Regions from separate parts of the Verrucosispora sp. CNZ293 genome, predicted to be linked through region 2. Evidence: predicted binding sites of a transcription regulator. Region 2 holds the regulator's gene; each other region holds the start of a gene.

Evidence for each region. Region 2 encodes HrcA, which represses chaperone genes, less so after heat shock. Its sites were predicted from a motif close to GGTTNGCACNCTCNNNNNGAGNGTGCNAACC; they were not measured.
Region 1: the regulator HrcA is predicted to act here: its motif matches at 4,662-4,692, upstream of groL (chaperonin GroEL).
Region 3: the regulator HrcA is predicted to act here: its motif matches at 2,602-2,632, upstream of groES (co-chaperone GroES).

What each region holds. Positions count from the first base shown of each region.
Region 1 is NZ_PEFR01000001.1:5,356,684-5,366,587, reverse strand. It holds gene CLT74_RS24465 (glycerol-3-phosphate dehydrogenase/oxidase) at 1-10, opposite strand, end outside; partial or broken gene CLT74_RS24460 (S8 family serine peptidase) at 123-2,752, shown strand; gene groL (chaperonin GroEL) at 2,842-4,464, opposite strand; gene CLT74_RS24450 (hypothetical protein) at 4,740-5,837, opposite strand; gene CLT74_RS24445 (cold-shock protein) at 5,965-6,165, opposite strand; gene CLT74_RS24440 (GNAT family N-acetyltransferase) at 6,377-6,907, shown strand; gene paaN (phenylacetic acid degradation protein PaaN) at 6,918-8,591, opposite strand; gene CLT74_RS24430 (GNAT family N-acetyltransferase) at 8,645-9,664, opposite strand.
Region 2 is NZ_PEFR01000001.1:6,177,762-6,187,665, forward strand. It holds gene CLT74_RS28210 (MOSC domain-containing protein) at 97-726, shown strand; gene CLT74_RS28215 (phytanoyl-CoA dioxygenase family protein) at 831-1,766, opposite strand; gene CLT74_RS28220 (hypothetical protein) at 1,955-2,914, opposite strand; gene CLT74_RS28225 (enoyl-CoA hydratase-related protein) at 3,036-3,824, opposite strand; gene hemW (radical SAM family heme chaperone HemW) at 3,845-5,068, shown strand; gene CLT74_RS31590 (DUF4870 domain-containing protein) at 5,095-5,391, opposite strand; gene hrcA (heat-inducible transcriptional repressor HrcA) at 5,895-6,917, shown strand; gene dnaJ (molecular chaperone DnaJ) at 6,991-8,136, shown strand; gene CLT74_RS28250 (16S rRNA (uracil(1498)-N(3))-methyltransferase) at 8,138-8,872, shown strand; gene CLT74_RS28255 (histidine triad nucleotide-binding protein) at 8,918-9,277, shown strand; gene CLT74_RS28260 (serine hydrolase domain-containing protein) at 9,274-9,904, shown strand, end outside.
Region 3 is NZ_PEFR01000001.1:5,653,594-5,663,497, reverse strand. It holds gene CLT74_RS25885 (molybdopterin-dependent oxidoreductase) at 1-284, opposite strand, end outside; gene groL (chaperonin GroEL) at 426-2,081, opposite strand; gene groES (co-chaperone GroES) at 2,153-2,467, opposite strand; gene CLT74_RS25870 (Scr1 family TA system antitoxin-like transcriptional regulator) at 2,839-3,639, shown strand; gene CLT74_RS25865 (DUF397 domain-containing protein) at 3,630-3,821, shown strand; gene CLT74_RS25860 (THUMP-like domain-containing protein) at 4,004-5,299, shown strand; gene ybaK (Cys-tRNA(Pro) deacylase) at 5,370-5,849, shown strand; gene CLT74_RS25850 (substrate-binding domain-containing protein) at 6,076-7,170, shown strand; gene CLT74_RS25845 (ATP-binding cassette domain-containing protein) at 7,274-8,092, shown strand; gene CLT74_RS25840 (ABC transporter permease subunit) at 8,089-9,348, shown strand; gene CLT74_RS25835 (ROK family protein) at 9,377-9,904, shown strand, end outside.

The sequences.
Region 1 (9,904 bases), 820 kb from region 2:
GATCACGCACCCGTCCACGTTAACCGCCCCGGCGCTCCCCCGACACGTGCCGGCACCGGCACCTCCGTCGGTTCCCCGGCAGCCGTCGGGTTTCGGAAGCGGCCGGGCCGTACTGTGTGCGGATGCGGGCGGAACCCACCACACCCGGCTCGACCGGTAGCCCCTGGGCGATCGTCGCGGCGGTGTTCGCCGGCTGCTGGACGGTCGCGGTAACGGTCCTGGCGCAGACCGGCGGCTGGGCCGTCGACCAGGTGGTGCTGATCGGCGGACTGGACCGGCTGGTGCCGCTCTGGCCGGTGGTCTGCCTGCTCACCGTGCTGCTGATCGCCGCCGCGACGCTGCCGTTGGCCCTGATTCCCCGCTCGGCGGCGGTCCGCGTCACCGGACGACTCTGGTTCGCCGGTGCGCTCGTGCTCGGCGTGCTCGGGCTACTGCGGACGATCCCTCCGGTGCACCACGAGGCGTACCTCGCCGCGTTGGCCCTCGTGGCGATGCTGCTGGCGGTGGTGACGACCCGGCTACCCGCCCACGTCCTCGGCCCCGGCCGACGACCCGAAACCTGGCAGCCCGAGTCCGCCCCCGGGCACCACGAACCCGGCGCGGTCACCGCCAAGCCCGTCGGCGATCCCGGCGCGGTCACCGCCGAGCCCGTCGGCGATCCCGGCGCGGAGGCGGTGGACCCGGCCGGACGGCCGGCGCGACTCAACGCACGTCCGTCGGTGGCGGCCCTGCTCGCCGTGGCGGCCGGGCTCGCCCTGCTGCTGCCCTGGGTCTGGTTGGGCGCGCTCGGCGGGCTGTTGGAGACCATTGTCGCCGGACTGGGCGCGGCAGCCGTCGGCGTGCTGGCCGCGGCGCTGCTCGATGCCCGGTTCTGGGCTCGCTTCGAGGCCGGCGAGCCACCTCGACCGGCCCGCCTGGTGCTGGTGGGCGGTCTCGTCGCCGGGGTGGTGCTGCTGCTGGTGGGTGCCGGCACCGGCCACTCCGGTGCGCAACTACCGCTGCTGGTGACGCTGCCGCCCACCGGTTTCGCGTTGGCCGCGCTGCGGGCGGTGACCCACCGTCCGGCCACTGGACGCGGCGTCGCCCACCCGGAGGCCGGACACGGCCGGCCCGGGCACCCGATCGCCGGGCCCGTGATCGCCCGTCATCCGGCCGGAGCGGACGGCCGGGCACCGACCGCCTGGCTGGTCGGGCTCGGCGTGTTCGGCCCGTTGGCCTTCACCGATCCGGAGGAGGTCAGCCTGCTGCTGGTCGGCACCCGCGACGTGCCGTTCTGGGTGGCGGCCGCGACCGGGGCCGCACTCGCCGTCGGGCTGGTGCTCGCCGTCGGGTACGCCCTGCTGCTGGCCCGCCCCTCGGCCCGCGTGCCCAGCCGGGCGCTGGCCGGCGCGAGCGCCCTGACGCTGCTGGTCACGGTCGGCCTGGTCGGCGGCGCGGCGGGCCAGCCCGGACTACACGGGGAACGGCTCTTCGTGCTGCTGCGGGAACAGGCGGACCTGAGCGGGGTGAGCGGCGGGCCCGGTCGGGCGGGCCGGGACGCCCGGGCCGGAGAGGTCTACCGGCGGCTCGTCGACACCGCCGACCGGACCCAGGCCGACCTGCGGCGGGACCTGCGCCGGGCACGGTTGCCGCACACCCCTTACTACCTGGTCAACGCGATCGAGGTGGATGGTGGTCCGGCGGTGCGGGCCTGGCTGTCCCGCCGCCCCGAGGTGGCCCGGGTACTTGTCAACCAGCGGCTGCGGCCGTTGCCGGCCCCCGCCGACAGCGCCACCGGCAACGCCCCGCCCCCGTCCGGCCCACCGTGGCACATCACCATGATCGGCGCGGATCGGGTCTGGTCCGAGCTGAACGTCACCGGCACCGGGGTGACCGTGGGCAGTTCCGACTCGGGGGTGGACGGGCGTCATCCGACCCTGGCCCAGGGCTTCCGGGGTGGCGACGACTCGTGGTTCGACCCGTGGAACGGCACCGGGGCACCGGCTGACCGCAGCGGGCACGGCACCCACACGATGGGCAGCGCGGTCGGGCGGGACGGCATCGGCGTGGCCCCCGGGGCGCAGTGGGTGGGCTGCGTCAACCTCGACCGCAACCTGGGAAATCCGGCCGCCTACCTCGACTGCCTCCAGTTCATGCTGGCGCCCTTCCCGCCCGGTGGCGATCCGTTCCGGCAGGGCCGGCCCGCCCGGGCACCGGAGATCCTGACCAACTCGTGGGGCTGCCCACCGATCGAGGGCTGCGATCCGCGAGCGCTGCGGCCGGCCACGGCGGCGTTGGAGGTCGCCGGCATCCTCGTCGTCGCGGCGGCCGGCAACACCGGCCCATTCTGCGGTTCCGTGCAGGACCCCCGGCACCGTACGCGGACGTGCTGACCGTCGGCGCGGTGGACGACCGGCGGCGGGTGACCGCCTTCTCCTCCCGTGGCCCGACGATCTCGGGGGCGACGAAACCGGATCTGATGGCACCGGGGGCGAAGGTCGTTTCGGCGATGCCGGGCGGCGGGTACGCCGTGCTCGACGGCACCTCGATGGCCACGCCGCAGGTGGCCGGCGTGGTCGCGCTGATGTGGTCGGCCAACCCTGAACTCATCGGCGATCTGGACCGGACCCGGCGGATTCTGATCGAGACGGCGGACCCGGTCGAGACCAACGACCCGTCCCGGGATCAGACTGACGACTGCGGCGGCCCGCCGAACATCGCCGGTGCCGGCCTGGTCGACGCGTACGAGGCAGTCTCGGCGGCCCGTGGTTGATCGAGGACCAGGGACGACGACACCGCCGAGACACAGCGGAAGGGGCGGACCGCTGACGCGGCCCGCCCCTTCCGGCGTTGGAGCTGGACTCAGAAGTCCATGTCCCCGCCACCCGGACCAGCCGGGGCGGCCGGGGTCTTCTCCGGCTTGTCCGCCACGACGGCCTCGGTGGTGAGGAACAGCGCGGCGATCGACGCGGCGTTCTGCAGCGCCGAGCGAGTCACCTTGGCCGGGTCGATGATGCCCGCGGCCAGCAGGTCGACGTACTCGCCGGACGCGGCGTTCAGACCGTGACCCGAGTCGAGGTTGCGAACGCGCTCGACCACGACGCCGCCCTCAAGGCCGGCGTTGACGGCGATCTGCCGCAGCGGGGCGTCGAGCGCGATCTTGACGATCTGCGCACCGGTCGCCTCGTCACCGGCCAGGTCCAACTTGTCGAAGGCGGTCTTGCCGGCCTGCACCAGCGCGACACCACCACCCGGGACGATGCCCTCCTCGACGGCGGCCTTGGCGTTGCGGACCGCGTCCTCGATGCGGTGCTTGCGCTCCTTGAGCTCGACCTCGGTGGCCGCGCCGACCTTGATCACCGCAACGCCGCCGGCCAGCTTGGCCAGCCGCTCCTGCAGCTTCTCCCGGTCGTAGTCGGAGTCACTCTTGTCGATCTCGGCCCGGATCTGGTTGACCCGGCCCTGGATCTGCTCGGCGTCGCCGGCACCGTCGACGATGGTGGTCTCGTCCTTGGTCACCACGACCTTGCGGGCGCGGCCCAGCATGTCGAGACCGGCGGCGTCCAGCTTGAGGCCGACCTCCTCGCTGATGACCTGGCCACCGGTGAGGATGGCGATGTCGGTCAGCATGGCCTTGCGGCGGTCACCGAAGCCCGGCGCCTTGACGGCGACCGACTTGAAGGTGCCCCGGACCTTGTTGACGACCAGGGTGGCCAGGGCCTCGCCCTCGAGGTCCTCGGCGATGATCAGCAGCGGCTTGCCGCCCTGCATGACCTTCTCCAGGATCGGGAGCAGGTCCTTGACCGACGAGATCTTGCTGTTCGCGATCAGGATGTACGGGTCGTCGAAGACGGCCTCCATACGCTCCGGGTCGGTCATGAAGTAGGCCGAGATGTAGCCCTTGTCGAAGCGCATGCCCTCGGTGAGCTCAAGCTCCAGACCGAAGGTGTTGCTCTCCTCGACGGTGATGACGCCTTCCTTGCCGACCTTGTCCATCGCCTCGGCGATGATCTCGCCGACGGTGTTGTCACCGGCGGAGATGGAGGCGGTGGAGGCGATCTGCTCCTTGGTCTCAACGTCCTTGGCGAGCTTCAGCAGCTCCTCCGAGACGCTGGCCACGGCAGCCTCGATGCCCCGCTTCAGGGCCATCGGGTTGGCACCGGCGGCCACGTTGCGCAGGCCCTCGCGAACGAGAGCCTGAGCCAGGACGGTCGCCGTCGTCGTGCCGTCGCCGGCCACGTCGTCGGTCTTCTTGGCGACCTCCTTGACCAGCTCGGCGCCGATCTTCTCGTACGGGTCCTCGAGCTCGATCTCCTTGGCGATGCTCACACCATCGTTGGTGATGGTGGGGGCACCCCACTTCTTCTCGAGCACGACGTTGCGGCCCTTGGGGCCGAGCGTCACCTTCACGGCGTCGGCGAGCTGGTTCATGCCCCGCTCGAGGCCGCGGCGCGCCTCTTCGTCGAACGCGATCATCTTGGCCATACGGCGTTGTCCTCCTGGACACTCACGGGCCACCCGAGTGTGTGCCCCGGATGGGCCGTCTGGTGTACGCACCTTGGGACGTCGCCACCTGGCGACGGCGACGTCTCCTCGGCCGGGCCGGATAGCCCGCGACGACTGACCGCGTGCCCCACCCGTGGTTATGTCACGAGCGCGACCGCAGCCCCACCGTCCCGACCAACTGGCACTCACGCCATGCGAGTGCCAATGACTTGTTTAGCACTCTCCCCTGCCGAGTGCAAGCACGATCGCCCGGGTCAGCCGAGTTCGGCCGCCAGTTGCGTGCCGTTCACCGGCCCCTCGTGCGCCCGCTGCTCGGCGTAGGTGACAACGAGCCCGACCATCTGCGCGAGGTACGCCGGCAGCGTCAGCACGGTGACCACCGCGATCGTCAGCACCACACCCACAGCCGTACCCGGGGCGTCCAGCGGAGTGGCGCCGAAGGGCAGGATCGCCAGCGACTCGACCAGGCTCGCGACAAGCGAGAGCCCGATCACGGCAGCGCCCACCAGCGCCACCCGACCGAGCAGCAGCCCCAGCCGGTCACGCAGCATCCGGTGCGAGCGGCTCAGCGGGTCGTGCCGTTCGAAGAGGTAGACCGGACCGGCCATGGCCAACGCGAAGGCCGCGTACACGCCGGGCAGGAAGCAGAGGCAGAACCCGAAGGTGACGATCAGGGTGATGAGCAACGTCCAGCCCCAGAGCCCGAGCGCCCGACGCAGCCCGTAGCGCAGGGCGGCACCGAGGTCGACCGGCTGGCCGGCGGCCTGCCGGGCGATCACCCAGGTGCCGGCGGCCCAGCCGACGCACTGCACCAGGCCGAGCAGCAGGCTGCCGGTGACCAGCACGAGCAGGAGCGTCGCGAGATCGGTCCAGAAGTTCGCCGGCAGCGCGGCGGAGTCGCTGGCGAGTTGGGCATCCCAACGGGCCGAGGGGTCCACGGCCAGCACCAGCACCGACAGCACCGCGGCCGGCACCACCTGGGTGAGCATCAGGATCGGTAGCAGCTCCCGCCAGCCCCGACGGGCGGCGCCCAGGCAGCGCGCGAACCAGCCGCCGAGCCCGGCCCCGGGTGGGGTGACCAGGGCGTCGGAGGGGTCGAGCCCGTAGCCGACCGGGTGTGGATACCAACCGTAGGGCTGCTGGCCGGGATAGGCCGGCGGGCCCGGGTAGGGCGTCGTGCCGACGTAGGGCGGCTGGCCGGGCGGCGGACCGTACGGAGGCGGACCGTAGGGAGGAGCATCGGGCGAGGGCGGGCCGGGCGGAGGCGGCTGATCGGCCCAACCGGCGGTGGGCGGTTCCGGCTCGCCCGGCGGCGAGGAGAGCGGACCTGTCGGGGGCGGCTGGTCGGACATGAACCCTCCTCAGCGACGGCTGGATCGGTCCATGATCTTCCCTTGTGGGGCGCCGGCACCGCAGCCCCCTCCGGCCATGGTCACGCCACCCCGACGACGATCGGTCAATGGGGTGGGTGGTCAGCGCTCAGATGACGCGTACCCGCTCGGCCTGCGGGCCCTTCTGACCCTGGGCGATCTCGAACTCCACCCGTTGGCCGTCGTCCAGCGCCTTGTAGCCGTCCATCTCGATCGCGGAGAAGTGGACGAAGACGTCCTGCCCGCCGTCGACGGCGATGAAGCCGTAGCCCTTCTCGGCGTTGAACCACTTCACGGTGCCCTGTGCCACGGTGTTTTCCTCACTCTGCACGGCGTTCCACTACCTCGGGTCGCCGGCGCGCCGGCACCCGGAAACCACCGGTTTCGGGCGATCGCGACGACCGCTGAAACGGGTGACCGAAATCGCACGCTACACGAGGAGTGACGACCGCGCACGACCACAAATCGGGCGTATTACGTTCACCCGCATCGTCGTACGTCATTGTGATAAGCATGCGGGCATGACGAGCGTCACCGGCGGAACACGCGTACGTGGAGCGGTAATCCGCCGGGTCGAGCCAGCCGACGCGGCCCGGATGCGTGCGCTACGCCTGGAGATGCTCGCGGACGCGCCGCTGGCGTTCCTGGAGACGATCGCCGAGGCCGCGGCCCGACCCCACGCCGAATACGCCGCCCGCGTCGCCCAGGTCTCGGCCGGCCCGGACACGGCGCAGTTCGTGGCCGATCCGGGCGGCCGGCTGGTCGGGCACGCCGGCGGGGTCACCCACCCGACCGAGCCGGGCGTGACAGTGATCTACGCCGTCTACATCACGCCGACCTGGCGCGGTACCGGCCTGCTCGCGGATCTGGTCGACGGGGTGGCGGGCTGGTCCCGGGCCTGCGGACGGGAGGAGCTGATGCTTGAGGTGGTGGTCGGCAACGACCGCGCCTACCGGGCCTACCAGCGGCTGGGCTTCGTCGACACCGGGGTCCGCCTGCCGCACCCGAACATCCCCGCCCTGCGCGAACTCCAGATGCGCAGGGCGGTGTAGGCCGCAGCCCCTACGCGTGCCGGCGGCTCTGCACGATGCGGAACCGGTTCGCCACGTACGCCCCGTCGGTCAACGCCGAGTTGGCCGCCGCGTTCGCCCCGCTGCCGTGGAAGTCGGAGAAGGCCGCCGACTGGTTCACGAAGACACCACCCGTGAGGTTCGCCGACAGGTGCACCCCGACCTCGACAGCGGTCGCCTCGGTGGCGTCCAACACCGCGTCGTCGGTGGAGTAGACGGCCGCGGTGAGAGCGCCCTTCTCACCCACTGTCGAGCGCAGGATCTCCAGGCTGTGCGCGGTGGAGTCGGTGGCGATGGCGAAGGAGATCGGCCCGAACCACTCCCGCGAGTAGGTAGCGGTGTCGTCGGCGTCGAGCTTGACGATTGTCGGGGTACGCACGACGGCGTCCGGGAACGACGGGTGCTCGACGGTACGCGACTCCAGCACCGGCGCACCGACCTTGGCGACCTCGTCCAGCCGCTCCAGCACACCGTCGTTGACGATCGCGCCGGTCAGCTCCACTCCCCGGGCCGGATCGCCGGTGAGCTTGCCGACCGCCGCGGCGATGCCGCCGGCCACCTCGTCGAAGCTCTTGTGCCCCTGGTCGGTGTCGACGCCATCCCGGGGGATGAGGATGTTCTGCGAGGTGGTGCACATCTGGCCGCTGTAGAGCGTCAGCGTGAAGCCCAGGTTGCGGCACATTCCGGCGAAGTCGTCGGTGGAGTCGATCACGACCGTGTTGAGCCCGGCCTTCTCGGTGTACACCGCCGCCTGCCGGGCGTTGGCCTCCAGCCAGTCGCCGTACTCGGTGGAGCCGGTGAAGTCGACGATCCGCACCGCCGGGTGCAGGGCCAGCGTCGAGGCAAGCTTCTCGCCGGGGGCCTCCGGGGCCAGCAGCACCAGGTTCGGGTCGAAGCCGGCCTCGGCGAGCACCTCGCGGGCGTACCTGACGGTGACGGCCAGCGGCAGCACGGCGCGCGGGTGCGGCTTGACCACGACGGGGTTGCCGGTGACAAGCGAGGCGAACAGACCCGGGTACGAGTTCCAGGTCGGGAAGGTGTTGCAGCCGATGACCAGGGCCACCCCCCGGGGCACCACGTGGAAGGTCTTGCTCATCCGCAGTGGGTCGCCCTTGCCGGCGGCCTTCTCCCAGGCGGCGGTGCCCGGGTGCCGGGTCATCTCCGCGTACGAGTAGGCAAGCGCCTCAAGCGCGCGGTCCAGCGCGTGCGCCCCGCCGGCCTGGAAAGCCATCACGAACGCCTGACCGCTGGTGAACTGCACCGCGTTGGCCAGCTCGAAGATGTTCTGGTGCAGCCGGTCGAGGATCTCCAGGCAGACGCCCACCCGGGTCTGCGGGCCGGCGTCACGCCAGGCGGGCAGCGCGGCGGACGCGGCGGCGACCAGCTGCTCGGCGTCGGCGTGCGGGTAGCGCACGTTCAGCGCGACGCCGAACGGGCTCTGCTCGGTGGCGACCCGGTCGCCGTCGCCCGGCTGGTCGAGCGGAAAATCTCCGCCCAGGTACGCCTCGAAGGCTGCCTTGCCGTCGGCGGCGGCGGTCTCGCCGTACACCCGTGGGCTGGGGGATTCCGGGTAGGCGGACCAGTATCCCCGCTCCGTGATCGCGGTCAGCGCGCGGTTGAGGGTCTCGGCGTGCCTGTCGTAGCGGGGGTGCGGGGTCTCCGTCATGCCCGCCATCATGCAACACGAAGCCCTCAGATCAGTAGGGGCGTGTCACAACTTCAGATGGTCAGCTGCCAGTTGCTCCAGCGGTCCAGCACCCGGAAACCGAGCTGCTCGTTGATCGCGATCATGTGATCGTTGCTGCCCGCGTTGAAGGTGTCGATCACTCGTACGGCCGGCTCGTGGGCGAGCAGGTGCCGCAAATTTTCGATCTTGGCAAGCAGGCCCAGCCGGTGACCCCGGTGCTCCGGGTCGACGATGGTGATCTGCTGGAACGAGTGCCAGTCCGCTGACGCACCGACGTCCAGCAGCGTCCACGCGACAAGCCGGCCGGTCGCCTGGTGGCGGACACCGACGTGGTAACGCCGCCGGCCACGGGCCTCCAGCGCCAGTTCGGTGCCGCGGAGACGATCGGCGTCGACCTGCTCCGGCTCCCACGCCAGGTCACCCATTGGCGCGTCGGCGAGCAGCCGCCCGTCGAGGTACGCCACGTCGGCGGCCAGGTCGTCGGGAGTACGGCCACGCCAGTGCAGCACCTCGTAGCCGACCGCCCGGGACCGGGCGTCGGCCAGCAGCGCGTCCAGCCGTGCCTGGTCCAGATCGGCGGTGTCCAGCCGCCGTCGCACGTCGGGCAGGGCGTCGACCGCGCCGAAGGCGGTGGCGAAGGCAGCGCCCACCGAGGGACGGTCGGGTGCCCCGGGCGGGTGCGCCAGGCTCATCGCGCTGACCCGTTTGCGCCCGTGCTCGCGCAGCACGGCGAGGCCGTGCTGGACCAGCGCCCGGCCCACCCCCCGACGCCGGTACGCCGGGTGCACGACCAGGTCGGCGGAGGCGTTCTCGGTGTTGTCCAGCTGCGGCAGGTCGAGCACGAGGTGGCCGGCGGGCTCACCGTCGAGGTGGGCCAGCAGGTTGACAGGTGCGTTGCCCGGCATCGGATGACGCACCATCGCCAGGAACCGTTGCCGACAGAAGGGTGGGAAGTCGGGCAGATCGGCGGCGACGTGCGCCGCGCCGATCCGGTACGCCTGCTCGATCGCCTGCTCGTCGGCGGGACCGAAGGGGGTGACGGTGACGGTCATGCCGGCAGCCTGCGCCAGAGACAGGCGAGCGGGCCAGCGAATTTTCGCTGGCCCGCTCGGACGTTGGTCGGGAGGGACGATCGCACAACGCCTCCGGCGCTGGGTCGTAAAGACTGAAAGTCTACGGCGAAGCGCCCTCCCGCACGGAGCATCTTGCGCCGTCCGTTTGCGGTCGTCAAGTCCCCGGCGGCGTGTTTCGCTCACTCCCTGCGAAATGCCGCTTACTCCCCGACCGTCGCG
Region 2 (9,904 bases):
ACGGCCTCGTGACCGGTGTCGCGCCCGACCTGACCAGCCCGGCTGAACGCGAGGGCCGAGGCGTGACCGGGCTGCTCCCGTAGGATGCTGATCATGATGGGCAGGGTGGCTTCGGTGAACGTGGGCGTGGTGACCGAAGCGCCGTGGGCCGGTGCCGCGAGCGGGCGCAGCGGCATCGACAAACGGCCGGCCGACGCCCCGGTCGTCTTCCGGGTCGAGGGCGTGGCCGGCGACTTCATCGGCGAACGGGCCCACCACGGTGGTCCGGACAAGGCGGTCTACGCGTACGCGGTGGAGGACGCGACCTGGTGGGAGGCGGACCTCGGGCGCACCATCCGCCCCGGCGGCTTCGGCGAGAACCTCACCACCGAGGCGGTCGACGTGACAGGTGCCGTGATCGGCGAGCGGTGGGCGGTCGGCGCGGCGCTGCTCCAGGTGACCACCCCGCGTACGCCGTGCACCACCTTCGCCGGTTTCTGGGGCGTACCGGATCTGATCAAGCGGTTCACCGAGCGGGCGACGCCGGGCGCGTACCTGCGGGTGCTGCGCGACGGCGCGGTGGCTGCCGGCGACCCGATCGAGATCGTGCACCGGCCGGCGCACGGGGTGACCCTTGGTGAGGTGTTCCGGGCGCTCAGCCTGGAGCCGGCGCTGCTGCCCCGGCTCCTGGCCGCCGACGACCTGCCCGAGCCGGTCCGCGAGAAGGTGCGCCGCCGCCTCGGCTGATCCACAGGCGCGCTGGCGGCGCTGGCCGAACCGGCGGGTGAATGCGAAAAGGTCCCGCCTGCCACGATCGGTCGTGGCGGGCGGGACCTTTGGTCACGGTCCGGTCAGCGGAGCCAGGGGATGTTGCGGTTGAGCAGACCGCGCTGCTTGAGCTCCTTGCGCAGCGGGATCTCGTCGTCGATGTAGCCGTCCCAGTTGATGCCCCAGTAGTTGGCCGTGTGGGTGCCCTCACCGAGCAACTGGCGCTGCACCGGCGTGCGGTTGCGGTACCACTCGCCGTCCTTGTCGGGGTGCAGCTCGTCGAGGGGACGGATCCACCGGTAGGTGTAGCCGACGAACAGCATCTTGCGGGTGATGTTCGACAGGTTCGTCGACCGGGAGTGCCACTGGCGGCGGTCGAAGATGAAGGCGTCGCCCGGGTTGGCGGTGATCTCGACGGTGCCCTCCGGGTCCGGGTTGTGCACGCTCAGGTCCGTCGGGCGGGGCAGCGAGTTCCACAGGTGGCTGCCCGGGATCACCTTGGTCGCGCCCCGGCCGTTCTCCGACAGGTCGGAGAGCACGTAGGCGACCTTCAGCGAGAACATCGGCCGCGGCAGGTTCGGGTCCATCGTCTCCGGGTCGGAGTTCTGCCGGTATCCGTCCTGGTGCCAACCCCAGTAGGGCTTCTCGGGCTCCGCCGCGGGCGGCGTGACGTCGAGGTGGTTGTGGTGGGTGTAGATGTTCCAGCCCGCCAGGCCCCACATGTAGGGGAACGCGATCGGGTGGGTGAGCAGCTCGCCGAAGAGCTCGTCCCGCTCAAGGAAGCCCAGCAGGTGCAGGGTGCCGTCCTTGGTGGTGGTGCCCTTGGCCTTCTCCTCCTCGTACACCCGGTCGACCGCGGCCTCCAGAGCGGCCCGGTGATCCTCGGTCAGGACGTTCCGCAGCAGGAGGAAGCCCTGCTCGTGAAACTCCTTGCGGTCGACGTCACTGATCGGTTCATAGCCGGTCCGGTCGCCGTAGTCGAACGCCACGTCGTACCCCTCCCCAAGAGGTGAAACCATTTCTGGCACAGGCCGCCGATCGTAACGCGCGTGTCGAGGGCCCGGGGGGCACCCCGTGACCTTTCCACGGGGATGGCGACTGATGGCGGTTGCACCACTACCGCAAGTCACGCAACGTGGCGGGACGGGCGATTATGTGGGGGATAGCCCGATTTTGCGGTGACTGCGGGTAAAGAGATCAGGGCTGCTCAGACGTCCGCGTGCACCTCGGCCTGAACCTGCCCGCTGCTTCGTTCGCTGTCCGGCATGCGCTTCCAGGTGCCCCGCTTGGCGGTCCACTCCCGGCCGTCGAAGGCCACCCGCTTCACCCCGTGCTCCTTCGCGTGGGAGACCAGCCAGTACGCGTACCGCCAGCCGGCCCGCTCACCGTCCGGGATCGTCTGCGTGGCGTCGGTCGAGCGCGCCGCGGCGGCCCGGATGCCCACCGTCAGGCTCGCCAGGCCGACCTCGCGGTCCACCTCGGTGGCGAAGTAGTCCGGCCCCGACCCGGAGTCCTCGACCGGGGAGCGCTCGGTCAGACCCCAGTCGAGCGTCAGCCCCTCGGCCAGCGCGGCGATGGCGGCGGCGCCGCGCATCACCGGATCGCCGCCCACCGCGCAGGTGACCGCCGTGGTGGCGTGACCGAGCAGCGCCCGGGTGAGCACCTGCGACTCGTCGGCCCACTTCTCGTACGCCTCCGGGAAGGCCGAGCGCTGCACCTTCTGCGCGGCGTCGGTGACCCGCATGTCCTCCCAGCCACGCACCTTCTTCAACGCCGCGTAGAACTTCCCGGCCGCGTACCGGGGGTCGCGGATCTGGGTCGGCGTACCCCAACCCTGACTCGGCCGCTGCTGGAACAGCCCCACGGAGTCGCGGTCACCACCTGTCAGGTTGCGCAGCCCGGACTCCTGGTACGCGGTGGCCAGCGCCACCACCACCGCCCGCTCGGGCATCTCGCGCTGTACGCCGATCGCCGCGATCGTCGCCGCGTTCGCCATCTGCTGCGAGTCGAGTGTCACCTCGCCGTCGGCCTGCACCGTGCAGGCCCGGCCGGTCAGCGGCAGCCGTAGCCCCTCGCCGGCCTGCCTCAGCACCACGATCATCCCGATCGTGGCGATCAGGACGAGGACCACGAAGCCCGTCGCGGCAGCCCGAGTTCGCACCCGCACCTCCTGTGTCAAGGTCCGCCAAGCGTACGTCCCTCGTCGAGCTGTCCGGGGTCGTCCGACCGGTTCCGGCCCCCGCGCGGCGACCACGCGTGGACGTGAGGTTCCCCGTCCCGGCCGCACCTCACCTGCCGAGTTCGGCCACCCAGCGCGGTGGTCGCTTCTCCCGGAACGCGGTGACACCCTCCATCCCGTCCGCCGACAGGAAGTACCCGGTGGACAACTCCGCCAGCTCGGCCAGCTCGGCGCGCAGGTCGACGGCGGCCGGTCGGCGCAGCAGCCGCTTCGCCCCGGCCAACGCCGCCGGCGCGCCGCGCACCAGCGAGTCGCAGTACCGGCGCACCACGGCAGCCAGCTCCTCGGCCGGCACCGCTGCGGTGACCAGGCCGATCTCGGTGGCCCGCCGGCCGTCGAAGGTGTCGCCGGTCAGGTACAGCTCGGCCGCCGCCCGGGACGACAGGCGGGGCAGCACCGTCGCGGAGATCACCGCGGGGATCACCCCGATCCGCACCTCGGTGAAGGCGAACGTGGCCTCCGCCGCGCAGACCGCCAGGTCGGCCGCCGCGATCAGGCCCAGGCCGCCGGCCCGGGCCGGGCCACCGACCTTCGCCAGCACCGGCTTCGGGCACTCCCGGACCGCCGCGAGCACGTCACCCAGCATCCCTGCCGGCACCGTGCCGCTGGCGTACGCCGCAGCGGTCTCCTTCAGGTCGGCTCCGGAGCAGAAGACCGGACCGGTGTGGTCGAGCACGATCACCCGGACCGCGTCGTCGGCGACCGCGGCGGCCAGCCCGGCCAGCAGTTCGGTCATCAGCGGCGTGGAGAGCGCGTTGCGGTTGTGCGGACTGTCCAGCGTGAGCGTGGTCACCCCGTGGGCCGTGGCGACCCGCACGAGCGCGTCGGGAGAGGTCATGGGAGGGCACACTAGTGGCCATGCCCGGCGTCCTTCCAGCAGGCGAGCCCGTCCCCGCCGACGGGTCGCTGCCCGCGTCCGCCCACGCGTCGGTAGGCGCCCGGGGGTTCGGGGTGTACGTGCACGTGCCCTTCTGCGCGAGCCGCTGCGGCTACTGCGACTTCAACACGTACACCGCCGACGAGTTGGGCGGTGGCGCGACCCGGGAGGGCTACGCCGACGCCGTGCTGGCGGAGCTGGCGCTCGCCGCCCGGGTGTTGGGCGAGGCTCCGCCCGCCCGGGTGGAGACGGTCTTCGTCGGTGGCGGCACCCCTACCCTGCTGCCCACCGACGACCTGGCCCGGATTCTCGACGCCATCGACCGGACGTGGGGGCTGGCCGCCGACGCGGAGGTGACCACCGAGGCCAACCCGGAGTCGGTGACACCCACCACGCTGAAGGAGTTGCGGGCGGCCGGGTACACCCGGATCTCGCTGGGCATGCAATCGGCCGCGCCCGGGGTGCTCGCCGTGCTGGACCGCCGGCACAGCGCCGGCCGGGCCACCGCCGCCGCGCTGGAGGCCCGGGACGCCGGGTTCGACCACGTCAACCTCGACCTGATCTACGGGACGCCGGGGGAGCGGGCCGAGGACTTCGCCGCCTCGCTGGACCAGGTGGTCGCCGCCGGCGCGGACCACGTCAGCGCGTACGCCCTGATCATCGAGGACGGCACCCGGCTGGCCGCCCGGATGCGCCGTGGTGAGCTGCCGTACCCGGACGAGGACGTGGCCGCGGACCGGTACCTGGCCGCCGAGTCGGCCCTCGACGCCGCCGGTTTCTCCTGGTACGAGGTCTCCAACTGGGCCCGCACACCTGACGCGCGCTGCCGGCACAACCTGCTCTACTGGGCCGGCGGCAACTGGTGGGGCCTCGGGCCCGGGGCGCACAGCCACGTCGGCGGCGTGCGCTGGTGGAACGTCAAACATCCAGGCGCGTACGCCAAACGCCTCGCCACCGGCGAGTCACCCGGGCAGGCCCGGGAGGTGCTCACCGGCGACGAGACGCACATGGAAGAGGTCATGCTGCGGTTGCGGCTGGCCTCCGGCCTGCCGCTGGACGTGCTCACCGACGCCGGGCGAGCGGGCGCGGCGCGGGCACTTGCCCAGGGTCTGCTCGCCGAGCCCGCCCACGCCGCCGGCCGTGCCGTGCTCACCCTGCGCGGCCGGCTGCTCGCCGACGCCGTGGTCCGCGACCTGCTGCCCTGATCCCCGTCACCAGGCGGCCCGGCCGGTCAGCGCTTCACGAAGGAGTAGCTCATCGGATACTGGTAGAGCACCCCGTCGTTGGCCTTGACCCCGCCGATGATGCCGAAGATCACCGGCACGATCCCCGCGATGATCGGCGCGAAGAACAGGATGCCGCAGGTGATCGTGGCGAGCACCCAGCTCAGCACGCCGACGATGGCCCAGGTGAGCTGGAAGTTCAGCGCGGCCACCGAGTGCGCCCGGGCGATCGGGGACTGCTGCCCGCGGGTCATCATCGCGATCAGCGGCGCCACCCACCCGAAGAGGCCGCCACCGACGACCACGCCGAGCGGGCCGCCGAAGTGGGCGATCAGGACCCAGGTCTTGTCCTCGTTGTTGGCGTAGCCACCACCCGGAGGGCCGTAACCGCCGGTCGGGTAGCCGACACCCGGCGCTCCCGGCGGGTAACCGCCGGGTGGGGGATAGCCGCCGGGTGGGGGATAGCCGGCCGGCGGCGGCTGGTCGCCGGTGGGGGGTGGATAGCCGCCGGGCGGTGGATAGCCGCCCTGGCCAGGTGAGCCGGACAGTGGTGTCGTGGGTTCGTCGCCGGAGTCGGGGGACGAGGTGGTTCAGTCATGGAGGTCACGGTAGGTGCCACCGGCAACGGCGCACCAGAGCGACACCGGCCAGTGTCAACCCGACGATCGGTTTGATGACAGCCGTGCTGACTTGATCATCGCGTCCGCGCGGGCCCCGACGTAGACTGGCACTCGCTACAGTCGAGTGCCAGAGTGTTCCTCTGGTGGCCGCGGCGCTGAGAGCTGACCTGCGACAGGAGGTGGGGAAGGTGGGTCTGGACGACCGCAAGCTCGCCGTGCTCCGCGCGATCGTCGAGGACTACGTCGCCACCCAGGAGCCGGTCGGCAGCAAATCGCTCGTCGAACGACACCAACTGGGTGTCTCGCCGGCGACGGTCCGTAACGACATGGCCGTGCTGGAGGAGGAGGGCTACATCCGCCAACCGCACACCAGCGCGGGGCGGGTGCCCACCGATCGTGGCTATCGACTCTTCGTCGACCGGCTGAGCCGGGTCAAGCCGCTCAGCCCGGCCGAACGCCGGGCGATCGAGCGCTTCCTGGCCGGCGCCGTCGACCTCGACGACGTGGTGCACCGCACGGTGCGACTGCTGGCGCAGCTGACCCGTCAGGTCGCCGTCGTGCAGTACCCGAGCCTGGCCCGATCCCGGGTGCGTCACCTGGAACTGGTGCCGATCTCCACCACCCGGCTGACGCTCGTGATGATCGCCGACACCGGCCGGGTCGAGCAGCGGCTTGTCGAGCTGCCCGCACCGGTCCTCGCCGACGACGTCCTGGACCTGCGCCGGCTGGTCAACGAGAAACTCGTCGGAGTCCGCCTGTCGGAGACCCCGCCGCTGGTGCAGGCCCTCATCGACGACTGCGTGCCGCACCTGCGCCCGGCCATGACGACCCTGTCCACGGTGCTGCTGGAGACGCTCGTCGAACGGCACGAGGAACGGCTCGCCCTGGCTGGCACCGCAAACCTCGCCCGGGGCGGCCTGCTCGACTTCCAGGGCTCGTTGCGCCCCATCCTCGAAGCGCTTGAGGAGGAGGTCGTGCTGCTCAAGCTCATCGGTGAGGTGGAGCCGAGCACACTGCGGGTACGCATCGGCGACGAGAACGAGTACGACAACCTGCGGGCGGCATCCGTGGTCAGCACCGGGTACGGCCCGGGCGCGACAATCGTCGGGGGGATGGGCGTGCTGGGACCGACCCGGATGGACTACCCCGGAACCATCGCCACGGTGAGGGCCGTGGCACGCTACGTGGGCGAGCTGCTGGCCCAGAACTGACAAGTCAGGGCCGCCGGCAGGCTGCCGCCGCCGAACGGCGTAACTCGAGACGAACACGAGGACACGGAACGCAGTGGCCAGGGACTACTACGGCATTCTCGGCGTGAGCAAGGGTGCCTCCGATGACGAGATCAAGCGCGCCTATCGCAAGCTGGCGCGCCAGTTCCATCCGGACGTGAATCCGGACCCGGAGGCACAGGAGAAGTTCAAGGACATCAACGCCGCGTACGAGGTCCTCTCGGACGATCGGAAACGGCAGATCGTCGACCTCGGCGGAGACCCGCTGGCACCGGGCGGGGGTGGACCCGGCGGCCCGGGCGGCCCCGGCGGAGCCGGACCCTTCGTCGGCTTCCAGGACATCATGGACGCGTTCTTCGGCGGCGCGACCGGCGCCGGACGAGGCCCGCGACCGCGCACCCGCCCCGGCGCCGACGCGATCCTGCGCCTGGAGCTGGACCTCCAGGAGACCGCCTTCGGCGTCGAGGCACCGATCACCGTCGACACCGCCGTGCTCTGCACCACCTGCTCCGGCGCCGGCACCGCCGCCGGCACCCACCTGGCCACCTGCGAGGCCTGCGGCGGCCGGGGCGAGGTGCAGTCGGTGCAGCGCACCTTCCTCGGCCAGGTGGTCTCCGCCCGACCGTGCACGGTCTGCCAGGGCTACGGCACCACCATCCCGCACCCCTGCCCGACCTGCGCCGGTGACGGCCGGGTACGCACCCGCCGGTCGCTGACCGTCAAGATCCCCGCCGGGGTGGAGGACGGCATGCGGATCCGTCTCGCCCAGCAGGGCGAGGTCGGCCCGGGTGGCGGCACCGCCGGGGACCTCTACGTGGAGATCCACGAACGACCGCACGACGTCTTCTCCCGCAAGGGCGACGACCTGCACTGCCGGGTCACCGTGCCGATGACCGCCGCCGCGCTCGGCACCCGGCTGACCATCAAGGCGCTCGACAGCGAGGAACCTGTCGACGTCAAGCCGGGCACCCAGCCGGGCAGCACCCTGCGGCTGCGGGCCCGGGGCGTACCGCACCTGCGCGGCGCCGGGCGCGGTGACCTCTACGTCCACCTGGACGTGCGTACCCCCACCAAGCTCGACGCCGAGCAGGAGCGGATGCTGCGCGAGTTCGCCAAGACCCGCGGCGAAGAGGTGGCCGAGCTGACCAAGCAGGGCGGCTTCTTCTCCCGGATGCGCGACGCCTTCAACGGCCACGCCTGACGTGTCCGCCCCACTGTTCCTGGTCGAGTCGCTGCCGACCGCGGACTCGCTGGTGCTGGACGGCCCGGAGGGCCACCACGCCGCCACCGTGCAACGGCTGCGGGTCGGCGAGCAGGTGCTGCTCGCCGACGGCCGGGGCGGCACGGCCACCGCCGTGGTCACCGCCGTCGGCCGGGGCACCCTCGACCTCGACGTCACCGACCGGGGGTACGTCGACGCGGCGAACCCCCGACTGGTCGTGGTCCAGGGCATCGCCAAGGGGGACCGGGGCGAACTGGCCGTGCAGGCGATGACCGAGGCGGGGGTGGACGAGATCGTCCCCTGGGCGGCGAGCCGCTCGGTGGTGCAGTGGCGCGGCGACCGGGGCGTACGCGCCCGCGGCAGATGGCTGGCCACCACCCGCGAGGCGGCGAAGCAGGCCCGTCGGGCATGGCTGCCGGTGCTGGCGGGGGCACCTGACGAAGCCACCGCCTCGGTGGCGCGCCGGATCGCCGGTGCGGCGGCCGGGTACGTGCTGCACGAGGAGGCGACCGACCGGCTGACCACCGTCGAACTGCCCGACCACGGCGAGATCGTGCTGGTGGTGGGGCCGGAGGGCGGCATCACCCCGGACGAGCTGTCGGCCTTCCACCAGGCCGGCGCCCGACCGGTCCGGCTCGGCACCTCGGTGCTGCGTACCTCCACCGCGGGCGTGGCCGCCCTGGCCGTCCTCGCCACCCGCCTGCTGCGGTGGTGAGCGTCGCACGGACGCCGCCGGGGATCTCTTTCTTACACTGCCCGGATGGGAAGCGACTGTCTGTTCTGCCGCATCGTCGCCGGAGAGATCCCGGCCACCGTGGTCCGTGAGACGCCGACCACACTCGCCTTCCGCGACATCGACCCGAAGGCGCCGGTCCACGTGCTGGTCGTGCCGAAGGAGCACTACGCGGACGTGGCCACGCTCGGTCAGGGAGATCCGGCGCTGGCCGGCGAGGTGCTGGCCACCGCCGCCGCGGTGGCCGAGGACGAGGGCCTGCTCGGCGACGGGTTCCGGCTGATGTTCAACACCGGCGCGTACGGCGGTCAGGAGGTCTTCCACGTGCACGCGCACGTCCTCGGTGGCGCGCCACTGGGCCCGATGCTGGCCCGGAACCTCGGATGACCTCCGCCGCCGGCCGCAGCTCCGCCGCCGGTCACCTGGACCGGATGGTGCGCCAGATCCAGGCGCGGGCCCGGGTGCCGGCGATCTCGGCTGCGGTGCATCGCGCCGACCGGCCGCTGTGGACCTGCACCGCCGGCGGCACCGGCATCGACACGGCCCTGGACGAGCAGACCCGGTTCCGGATCGGCTCGGTGACCAAGACCTTCACCGCCGTCCTGGTCATGCAGTGCCGCGACGACGGGCTGCTCGACCTCGACGACCCGCTGCGCCGGCACCTCGACCTGCCGGCGCACGGCGAGCTGACCGTACGCCGGCTGCTGTCGCACACCGCCGGCCTGCAACGGGAGCCGTACGGCGACGTCTGGGACACGCTGCGCGCGCCGGACGCCGAACAGCTCGTCGCCGAGCTGGCCCGGGCCGAGCGGGTGCTGCCGACCGGGCGCCGCTACCACTACTCGAATCTCGGCATGGCGTTGCTCGGCCGCCTGGTCGGGCAGGTACGCGGTGGCACCTGGGCGGAGGTGCTCAGCGATCGGGTGCTGACTCCGCTCGGACTGACCGCCACCACCGTCACCCCGGGCCCGCGCGCCGCGACCGGGTTCCTCGTCGACGCGTACTCCGACGAGG
Region 3 (9,904 bases), 520 kb from region 2:
CCCACCGTCAGCCGGCGGGCGGCCAGCATGCCCAACAGGGCGGCGAAGCCGCCGAGCAGCAGCGCCGTACCCACCAGCAGGGCGATCTTGTCGTACGTGCCGAAGACCTCGATGCCGAACCGCTTGACCGGTTCGGGGGCGGTGTCCACCACGAGGCCGCCGACCGCGACGAGCGGCGACGAGCGGGGGCCGGTCAGGGCGGCAACCAGTTCGGCGGTGCCGATGGCCGCCGCAGCGGCGGCGACGCCGGCCAGGGCGGCGAACCGAGGTGTCGTGCTGCTCACCCGCCAAGTGTTTCCCACCGACCACCGGTCCGGTAGTCGGCGTCAGCGTTCGTAACCTCTCGTCACCGGTACGCCGACTCAAAGCGCGTGGGGCGCACCGTCTCGTCGACGGTGCGCCCCACGTTCGGCGTACGGCAGGGCTCAGAAGCCCGGGCCGTGCTGGTGGCTGTGACCGTGACCGTGGCCGTGCGAGTGGCCGTGGCCGCCCGCGGTGGGCTCCGGCTCGGCCGGCTTCTCCACCACGAGGCTCTCGGTGGTGAGCAGCAGACCGGCGATCGACGCGGCGTTGGTGACCGCGTTGCGGGTCACCTTGACCGGGTCGATGATGCCCGACTTGGTCAGGTCGACGTACTCGCCGATGGCGGCGTCGAGGCCGTGGCCCCAGTCGCTGTCGGTGACCTTCTGCACGACGACGTAGCCGTCGTGGCCGGCGTTCTGGGCGATCCAGCGCAGCGGCTCGACAAGTGCCTTACGCACGATCGACACGCCGACCTTCTCGTCGCCGGTGAAGCCGAGGTCGTCGGCGAGCACCGGCAGGATCTGCGCCAGGGCGGCACCGCCGCCGGGCACCGTACCCTCCTCGACCGCGGCCTTGGTCGCGGCGATGGCGTCCTCGATGCGGTGCTTGCGCTCCTTCATCTCGACCTCGGTGGCCGCGCCGACCTTGACCACGGCGATGCCACCGGAGAGCTTCGCCAGCCGCTCGGCCAGCTTCTCCCGGTCCCACTCGGAGTCCGAGGCCTCGATCTCCTTGCGGATCTGGGCGACCCGGTCGGCGACCTCGCTGGCCTGGCCACCACCGTCGACGACAGTGGTGGTCTCCTTGTCGACCACGATGCGCCGGGCGCTGCCCAGCACCTCCAGGCCGACCTGGTCGAGCTTGTAGCCCAGTTCCGGGGCGACCAGCTCGGCGCCGGTGAGGATCGCCATGTCCTGGAGCATCGCCTTGCGGCGGTCACCGAAGCCGGGCGCCTTGACCGCGCAGACCTTGATGGTCTTGCGGATCGCGTTGACCACCAGGGTGGACAGCGCCTGACCCTCGACGTCCTCGGCGATGATGAGCAGCGGCTTGTTGTTCTGGAGGACCTTCTCCAGCAGCGGCAGCAGCTCCTCGATCGCGGAGATCTTCTGCGTGGTGATCAGGACGTACGCGTCCTCCAGCACCGACTCCTGCGACTCCGCGTCGGTGACGAAGTTCGGCGAGATGAAGCCCTTGTCGAACTGGAGGCCCTCGGTGACGTCCAGCTCGGTGTGCAGGGCGGAGCCCTCCTCGACGGTGATGACACCGTCGCGGCCGACCTTCTCCATCGCCTCGGCGATCAGCTCGCCGATGGTGGCGTCCTGCGCGGAGATCGTCGCCACGTGCGCGACAGACTTCTTGTCGGAGACGTCCACCGCCTTGCCGAGCAGCGCCTCGGAGACCTTGGCGGCGGCAGCGTCGATGCCCCGCTTGAGGCCGGCCGGGTTGGCGCCCGCGGTGACGTTACGCAGACCCTCGCGGACCATGGCCTGGGCGAGCACGGTCGCGGTGGTGGTCCCGTCGCCGGCGACGTCGTTGGTCTTGGTCGCCACCTCCTTGACCAACTGCGCGCCGAGGTTCTCGTACGGGTTGGTGAGCTCGATCTCCTTGGCGATGGTCACGCCATCGTTGGTGATCGTCGGCGCACCGAATTTCTTGTCGAGGACGACGTTGCGCCCGCGCGGCCCGAGGGTGACCTTGACCGCGTCGGCGAGCGCGTTGACACCGTGCTCCAGCAGGTGCCGGGCGTCGTCCGAGAAGCTCAGGATCTTCGCCATCTATGTCCCTTCGAAAGCGACGTTGCCCCGGCCCGGCGAGCCGGACCGGGGCAACGACACTGATCGGTTGCTTACTTCTCGATGACCGCGAGGACGTCGCGGGCGGAGAGCACCAGGTACTCCTCGCCGGCGTACTTGACCTCGGTGCCGCCGTACTTCGAGTAGAGAACGGTGTCGCCGACGGAGACGTCGATCGGCACGCGGTTGCCCTTGTCGTCGATCCGGCCCGGGCCGACAGCGAGGACGGTGCCCTCCTGCGGCTTCTCCTTGGCGGTGTCGGGGATCACGATGCCCGAGGCGGTGGTGGTCTCGGCCTCGTTCGCCTGGACCACGATGCGGTCCTCGAGCGGCTTGATCGCAACCTTGGTCGCGGTAGTCACGGGCATACCCTCCTGGGGTACTTGGTTTCGTTGCCGATCGGCATGCCGACCGGCGTCAATCTGCCACATGCCACCGGGCGGGGCCGTCGTCGCGGGTGCCGGTCCGCCTGGCGTTCAACCCCCGGACACCAGGGCCCGAAGGTTGGCACCCTCAGGGTGAGAGTGCTAATCGCAGGTTATTCCTCGGCTAGCACTCCGTCAAGGAGAGTGCCAATCCGCCACCCTCGTGTCGCCGCTCTTCCGCACCCACGTCACCACTTTTCCCGCACTGTTCCGCAGTCGTTCGCCAGGGTTGACCGCAACACGCCGACAGTGACTTCCCCGCCGATCGGTCGACCCTTACTCTCCGGCGCGACAACGTCACGGAGGGCGGACAGATGGCGGACATCCCAACTCTTGGATTCCTGCGCGACCAGTTGCGTCGGGCTCGCAAGGTGCGCGGGCTCAGCCAGGAGGAGCTGAGCAAGATGATCAACTACTCCCCGTCGGCGGTGAGCGCGATGGAGATCGGCCCGAACCAGCTGAGCGCCGACTACCTGGCCCGGTTCGACAAGGTGCTGGAGACCGGCGGCCTCTTCGTCGGGATGCTGGAGCTGATCCGGCTGCACGCCGAGCCGGACTGGTTCCGGCCGTGGGGCGAGATCGAGCGGGAGGCGGTCGCGCTGCGCTGGTACGACCCGGCAGTGGTGCCGGGCCTGCTCCAGACCGAGGCGTACGCGCGGGCGATGCTGCGGGTCGGTCCACCGCTCAGCCACGAGCAGATCGAGAAGCGGGTGCTGGCCCGGATGGCCCGGCAGGAGGTGCTCGCCCGTGAGGAGCCGCCACAGCTCGTCGCGGTGCTCGACGAGCAGGTGCTGCGCCGGCAGGTGGGCGAGCGCGCGACGATGCGCGAGCAGGTGGAGCACCTGCGCAGCCTCGCCGACCGCCCGCACGTCCAGGTGCGGATCATCCCGGCCGAGACCCCGTGGTACGGCGGGCTTGCCGGCCCGTTCGTGCTGGCTCGGCTCGCCGACGGCACCGAGGTGGCGCACCTGGACAACCAGCTCCGGGGGCACACTGTGGACAGCCCGAACGACCTTGCCAGTCTGGGGCGGCGTTGGGAGACTGTGGCCGGTGAGGCGCTGCCGCGCCGGCAGTCCGCCCGCCTGATCGAGGAAGTGGCGAAGTCATGGACCTGACCCGTGCCGCCTGGCGCAAATCCTCCCGCAGCAATCAGAATGGCGGCGCCTGCGTCGAGGTCGCCGACAACCTGCCCGGCGTGGTCGCCGTACGCGACAGCAAGGACCCGGCCGGCCCGGCACTCACCTTCACCCCGCCCGCCTGGCGCACCTTCATCACCACCCACCGCCCCACTCACTGACCCCCACCGCCACCGCCGAGCCCGCCCGGCCGGCCGGCCAGCCGCACGTTGATCGTCTGCACTTCAGTGACTCGGACATCGGCGTGTCGACTCACTGAAGTGCAGACGATCACGCCGCGCCCCGGCGGGTGCCTGCCCCGGGGCGCGTGGGTCAGGCTGGTGCGGGTCGGGAGAATGGGCGGGTGGATCTGGAGCAGTTCGGCGCGTTGCGTACCGCTGAGGGGTCGGCCGCGCTCGACGCGGCGGCCCGGGTGGCCGGCGACGATCCGCTGACCGCGGCGGCGGCGCTGCGTTCGGCCGGGGTGCCGGCCGGGCTCGCGGCGGCGGCGCTGACCCAGGCGGAGCTGCGCCGCCGGGCGACCGGCAAGTTCGGGCCGGCGGCGGCCGGCATGTTCTTCACCCGGCCCGGCCTGGAGCAGGCCACCCGACGGGTCGTCGCCGACCGGCGGGCGCGGCGGCTGCGCGCCGCGGGGGTGCGCACGCTTGCCGACCTGGGCTGCGGGCTGGGGGCCGACGCGCTCGCCGCCGCTCGCGCCGGCATCCGGGTGTACGCGGTCGAGGCGGACCCGCTCACCGCCGCGCTGGCCGAGGCGAACGCTCGGGCCGCCGGGCTGGCCGACCTGGTCACCGTCGAGTGTGGCGACGCGACCGCGTTCGACGTGACAGGGGTCGAGGCGGTCTTCTGCGACCCGGCCCGACGCCGGGCCGGCACCGGCCGGCGGATCTTCGACCCGAACTCGTACTCGCCGTCGTGGGACTTCGTGACCGGCCTGGCCGAACGGGTGCCGCGCACGGTGGTGAAGGTCGCGCCGGGGATCGACCACGCGTTGATCCCGCCCGACGCGGAGGCGGAGTGGGTGAGCGTGGACGGCGACCTGGTCGAGGCGGCCCTCTGGTGCGGTGAGCTGGCCGAGCTGCCCCGCCGCGCGACAGTGCTGAAGGAGAAACTTCCGGCTGACGTCCCGAGCGGAGCAACAGCTTCCTCCGGTCACCCGGCGGACGGCGGAACCCACCACACCGACGGAGCCGGCGGCGGAAGCCGGCACACCGACGGCCCGGCGACGTACCAGCTGACCGGAACGGGGGCACGTGAGGCAGCGGTCGGGACGGTGCGACGCTTCGTCTACGACCCGGATCCGGCGGTGGTCCGGGCTCACCTGGTGGCCGAGCTGGCCGCCGAGCTGGACGCCACGTTGGCCGACCCGACAATCGCCTACCTCTACGCGGACGCGGCACGGCCCACGCCGTACGCCCGCTGCCTGGAGGTGACCGACGTGCTGCCGTTCTCCCTCAAACGGCTCCGGGCGCTGCTGCGGGAGCGGCGGGTCGGCCGGGTGGAGATCCTCAAGCGTGGCTCCGCGCTGGAGCCCGAACGGCTCCGACGCGACCTGCGGCTGACCGGTGACCAGCCGGCGAGCCTGGTGCTCACCCGGGTCGCTGCCGCTCCGACGGTTCTGGTCTGCCGGCCGGCGGCCTGAACCCGACCCGGCACACCACCGGCTGGGAAGACACTGGTTCGGGCATCGGGCCGGGGCTACCTTGGCGGTCATGGCGGGACGTGGCACCCCGGCGATCGCGCTGCTGGCACAGCGGAAGGTCGACCACCGCACCCATCCGTACGATGTCTCGCCTGACGAGCCCAACTACGGCGCGCTTGTCGCCGCCGCGCTCGCGGTGACGCCGCAACGGGTCTTCAAGACCCTGGTCACCGAGGTCGACGGAGCGTTGACCGTGGCGGTGGTGCCGGTCACCGGCGGACTCGACCTCAAGGCACTTGCGGCGGCCGTCGGCGGCAAGCGGGCCACGCTTGCCGACCGGGTGGTGGCCGAGCGGGCCACCGGGTACGTCCGGGGCGGCATCAGCCCGCTGGGCCAGCGACGGCGGCTGCCCACGGTGCTCGACGTCTCCGCCCTTGACCATCCGACCGTGTACGTCTCGGCCGGCCGCCGGGGACTCCAGGTGGAGCTGGCCCCCACCGATCTGGTCACCCTCACCGGAGCCCGAACCGCATCCGTCGCCACCGGCTGATCCTCGCCGCCGGCTGATCCGCCCGGGCGTCCGGAGCCGAATCGGACGCCGGGTACCGGAACACGGACGGTGGCGGCACGGTGTCGAGGGCGTTGCTGAATTGTTACCGCCGACAACAAACTCGTGTCCGGCTCACCCTTGTGCTGGCGTGTGGCGCGCAATACGTTGCCGGACACAACAAAACAAAACACCGACACCCTTCCCCACCCTCGAAAGGACCCTGCACATGCGCAAGGGCTTCCTCGCCGTCGGCACCGTGGGCCTGCTGGCCCTCGGCAGCCTGACGGCCTGCGGCGACGATTCCGGCGGCGACCAGGCCGGCTCCGACGTGACCCCGAAGATCGGCGTGATCCTGCCGGACAGCAAGTCCTCCGCCCGCTGGGAGGGCGCCGACCGCAAGTTCCTCCAGGCCGCCTTCGAGGCCGCCGGCGTCGAGTACGACATCCAGAACGCCCAGGGCGACAAGACCGCGTTCCAGACCATCGCCGACCAGATGATCACGAGTGGCGTCACCGCGCTGATGATCGTGAACCTGGACTCCGGCACCGGCAAGGCCGTCCTCGACAAGGCCAAGTCGCAGGGCGTCGCCACCATCGACTACGACCGCCTCACCCTCGGCGGCTCGGCGGAGTACTACGTCAGCTTCGACAACGAGGCCGTCGGCAAGCTCCAGGGCGAGGGTCTGGCCAAGTGCCTGACCGACCAGAAGGCCGAGAAGCCGGTCGTGGCGTACCTGAACGGGTCGCCGACCGACAACAACGCCACCCTGTTCAAGAACGGCTACGACTCGGTCCTCAAGCCCAAGTTCGACGCGAACGAATACGTCAAGGGCCCGGACCAGTCCGTGCCGGACTGGGACAACGCCCAGGCCGCCACGATCTTCGAGCAGATGCTCACCCAGACCGGCGGCAAGATCGACGGTGTGCTGGCCGCGAACGACGGCCTCGGCAACGCCGCCATCTCGGTGCTGAAGAAGAACAACCTCAACGGCAAGGTCCCGGTGACCGGCCAGGACGCCACCACGCAGGGCCTGCAGAACATCCTCGCCGGCGACCAGTGCATGACCGTCTACAAGGCGGTCAAGCAGGAGGCCGACGCCGCCGCCGAGCTGGCCATCGCGCTGGCCAAGGGCGAGCGCAAGGAGACCGGCCAGACCGTCAAGGACCCGGAGGGCAACCGGGACGTGCCCGCCGTCCTCCTCACCCCGCAGGCGATCTACAAGGAGAACGTCAAGGACGTCATCGCCGACGGTTTCGTGACCAAGGAAGAGGTCTGCACCGGCGACTTCGCCGCGCTGTGCACCGAAGCGGGCATCAGCTGACCTCACCCGCCTAGGCGGCGCCGCCCGGCACGGTAAACCCGTGCCGGGCGGCCTGCCGCCGCTGGACGGGCTCCGATCTCCCTCCGTGACAAAGGAGAACCCCGTGTCCGCGACCCCTCTGCTGGAGCTACGCGGGATCGACAAGAGTTTCGGTCCCGTCCAGGTGCTACGCGACGTCGCCTTCGCCGCCTACCCGGGCGAGGTCACCGCGCTCGTCGGTGACAACGGCGCCGGCAAGTCGACCCTGGTCAAGTGCATCAGCGGCATCTACCCGACCGACGCCGGGCAGTTCGTCTTCGACGGCCGGCCGGTGAACATCCACAGCCCGCGTGACGCCGCAGCGCTCGGCATCGAGGTCGTCTACCAGGACCTCGCGCTCTGCGACAACCTCGACATCGTGCAGAACATGTTCCTCGGCCGCGAGAAGCGCAGCGGCATCGTCCTCGACGAGCCGACCATGGAACAGATGGCGGCCGAGACCCTCGCCGGGCTTTCCGTACGCACCGTCAAGTCGCTGCGCCAGCACGTCGCCAGTCTCTCCGGCGGCCAACGCCAGACGGTGGCGATCGCCAAGGCGGTGCTCTGGAACAGCAGGCTGGTGATCCTGGACGAGCCGACCGCCGCGTTGGGCGTCGCGCAGACCGCCCAGGTGCTTGAACTGGTCCGGCGGCTGGCCGACAACGGCCTGGCCGTCGTGCTCATCTCGCACAACATGAACGACGTCTTCGCCGTCTCCGACCGCATCGCCGCGCTCTACCTCGGCCAGATGGTCGCCCAGGTGAAGACCACCGACATCACTCACGCGCAGGTGGTCGAACTGATCACCGCCGGCCGCTCGGGCGAACTCGGGCTGGCCAGCGAAGCGGCCACCAACGGCAACGGCGCGGCGCCGGCCGACAGCACCACGGGAGGCGTCTCATGAGCACCACAGCCGTCAAGCAGGACGGTCCCGCCGCCGTCACGTCGACGCCGTCCGTCGGCAACCATGTGCGCGACTACTGGCGACGGGTACGCGGTGGCGACATCGGAGCCCTGCCCGCCGTCCTCGGCCTGCTCGTCCTCTGCACGGTCTTCTCGATCCTGCGGCCGTCGTTTCTCAGCGCCGGGAACTTCGCCAACCTGTTCACCCAGGGCGCGGCGGTCACGCTGATCGCGATGGGCCTGGTCTTCGTCCTGCTGCTGGGTGAGATCGACCTGTCAGCCGGTTTCGCCAGCGGCGTCTGCGCGGCGGTGCTGGCCAACGTGGTGACCGTGCTCGGACACCCCTGGTACGTCGCGGTGGCCGCCGCCGTGCTCACCGGCATGGTGATCGGCACGATCCTCGGCCTCCTGGTCGCCAAGATCGGCATTCCCTCCTTCGTGGTCACCCTGGCCGGCTTCCTGGCCTTCCAGGGCGTGGTGCTGCTGCTGATGGAGCAGGGCCGCAACATCTCGGTACGCGACCCGGTGCTGGTCGCGATCGCCAACCGCAACCTGCCGCCGCTGCTCGGCTGGGCGCTCGCCGCCGTGGCAGTCGCCGGGTACGCCGCCGTGCAGCTACTCCGTCACCGCAACCGCGCGGCGCGGGGCCTGGTCACCGACCCGATCACGGTGGTGCTCGCCCGGGTCGGCGGGCTGGCGGTCATCCTCGGCCTCGCGGTCTACATGCTCAACCTGGAGCGCAGCCGCAACGTGCTGATCAGCTCGCTCAAGGGCGTGCCGATCGTGGTGCCGATCATCGCCGTGCTGCTCATCATCGGGACCTTCGTGCTCCATCGCACCAGCTACGGCCGGCACATCTACGCGGTCGGCGGCAACAAGGAGGCCGCCCGCCGGGCCGGTATCAACGTGGACCGGATCCGCATCTCGGTCTTCGTCATCTGCTCCACCATGGCCGCGATCGGCGGCATCGTCGCCGCGAGCCGGGCCAACTCGGTCGACCCGAACACCGGTGGCAGCAACGTGCTGCTCTACGCCGTGGGCGCGGCCGTGATCGGTGGTACCAGCCTCTTCGGCGGCAAGGGCCGGGTGCTGGACGCGGTGCTCGGTGGCGCCGTGGTCGCGGTGATCGACAACGGCATGGGCCTGATGGGCTACAGCTCGGGCGTCAAGTACGTGGTCACCGGCGTGGTGCTGCTTCTGGCGGCAAGCGTCGACGCCCTGTCGCGCCGACGAGCCGCCGCCACCGGCAGCCGCTGATCCGCTCCACCGAAAGTAGTCACAACCGATGCGCGTGGGACCGAGCCAGGACGAGATTCGTCGACAGAATCTCGGTGCCCTGCTGCGCTTCGTGCACGTGCACGGTGCGACCACGCGCGCGGAACTGACCACCGCGCTCGGGTTGAACCGGAGCACCATCGGCGCGCTCACCGCCGACCTCGCCGCGGCCGGCCTGGTGACTGAGGGGGCGCCGAGGGAAACCGGCCGGGCCGGACGACCGTCGCTTGTCGTCCGGCCCGAGTCGGACCGGGTCTTCGCGTACGCGTACAGCATCGAGGTGGACCGGCTGCGGGCCGCGCGGGTCGGGCTGGGCGGCGCGGTGCTCGACCGCCGGGAGCTGGACCGTCCACGCGGTCTCACCGCCGCGGAGGCCGCGCCGCTGCTGGCCGGAGCGGTCAAGGAGATGCGCCAGGCGTTGCCGGAGGACGCCGTCTGCGTCGGTGCCGGGGTGGCGGTCTGCGGCATGGTCCGCCGAGACGACGGCCTGGTCCGGCTCGGACCGACCACCGGATGGGTGGACGAACCCATCGGCACG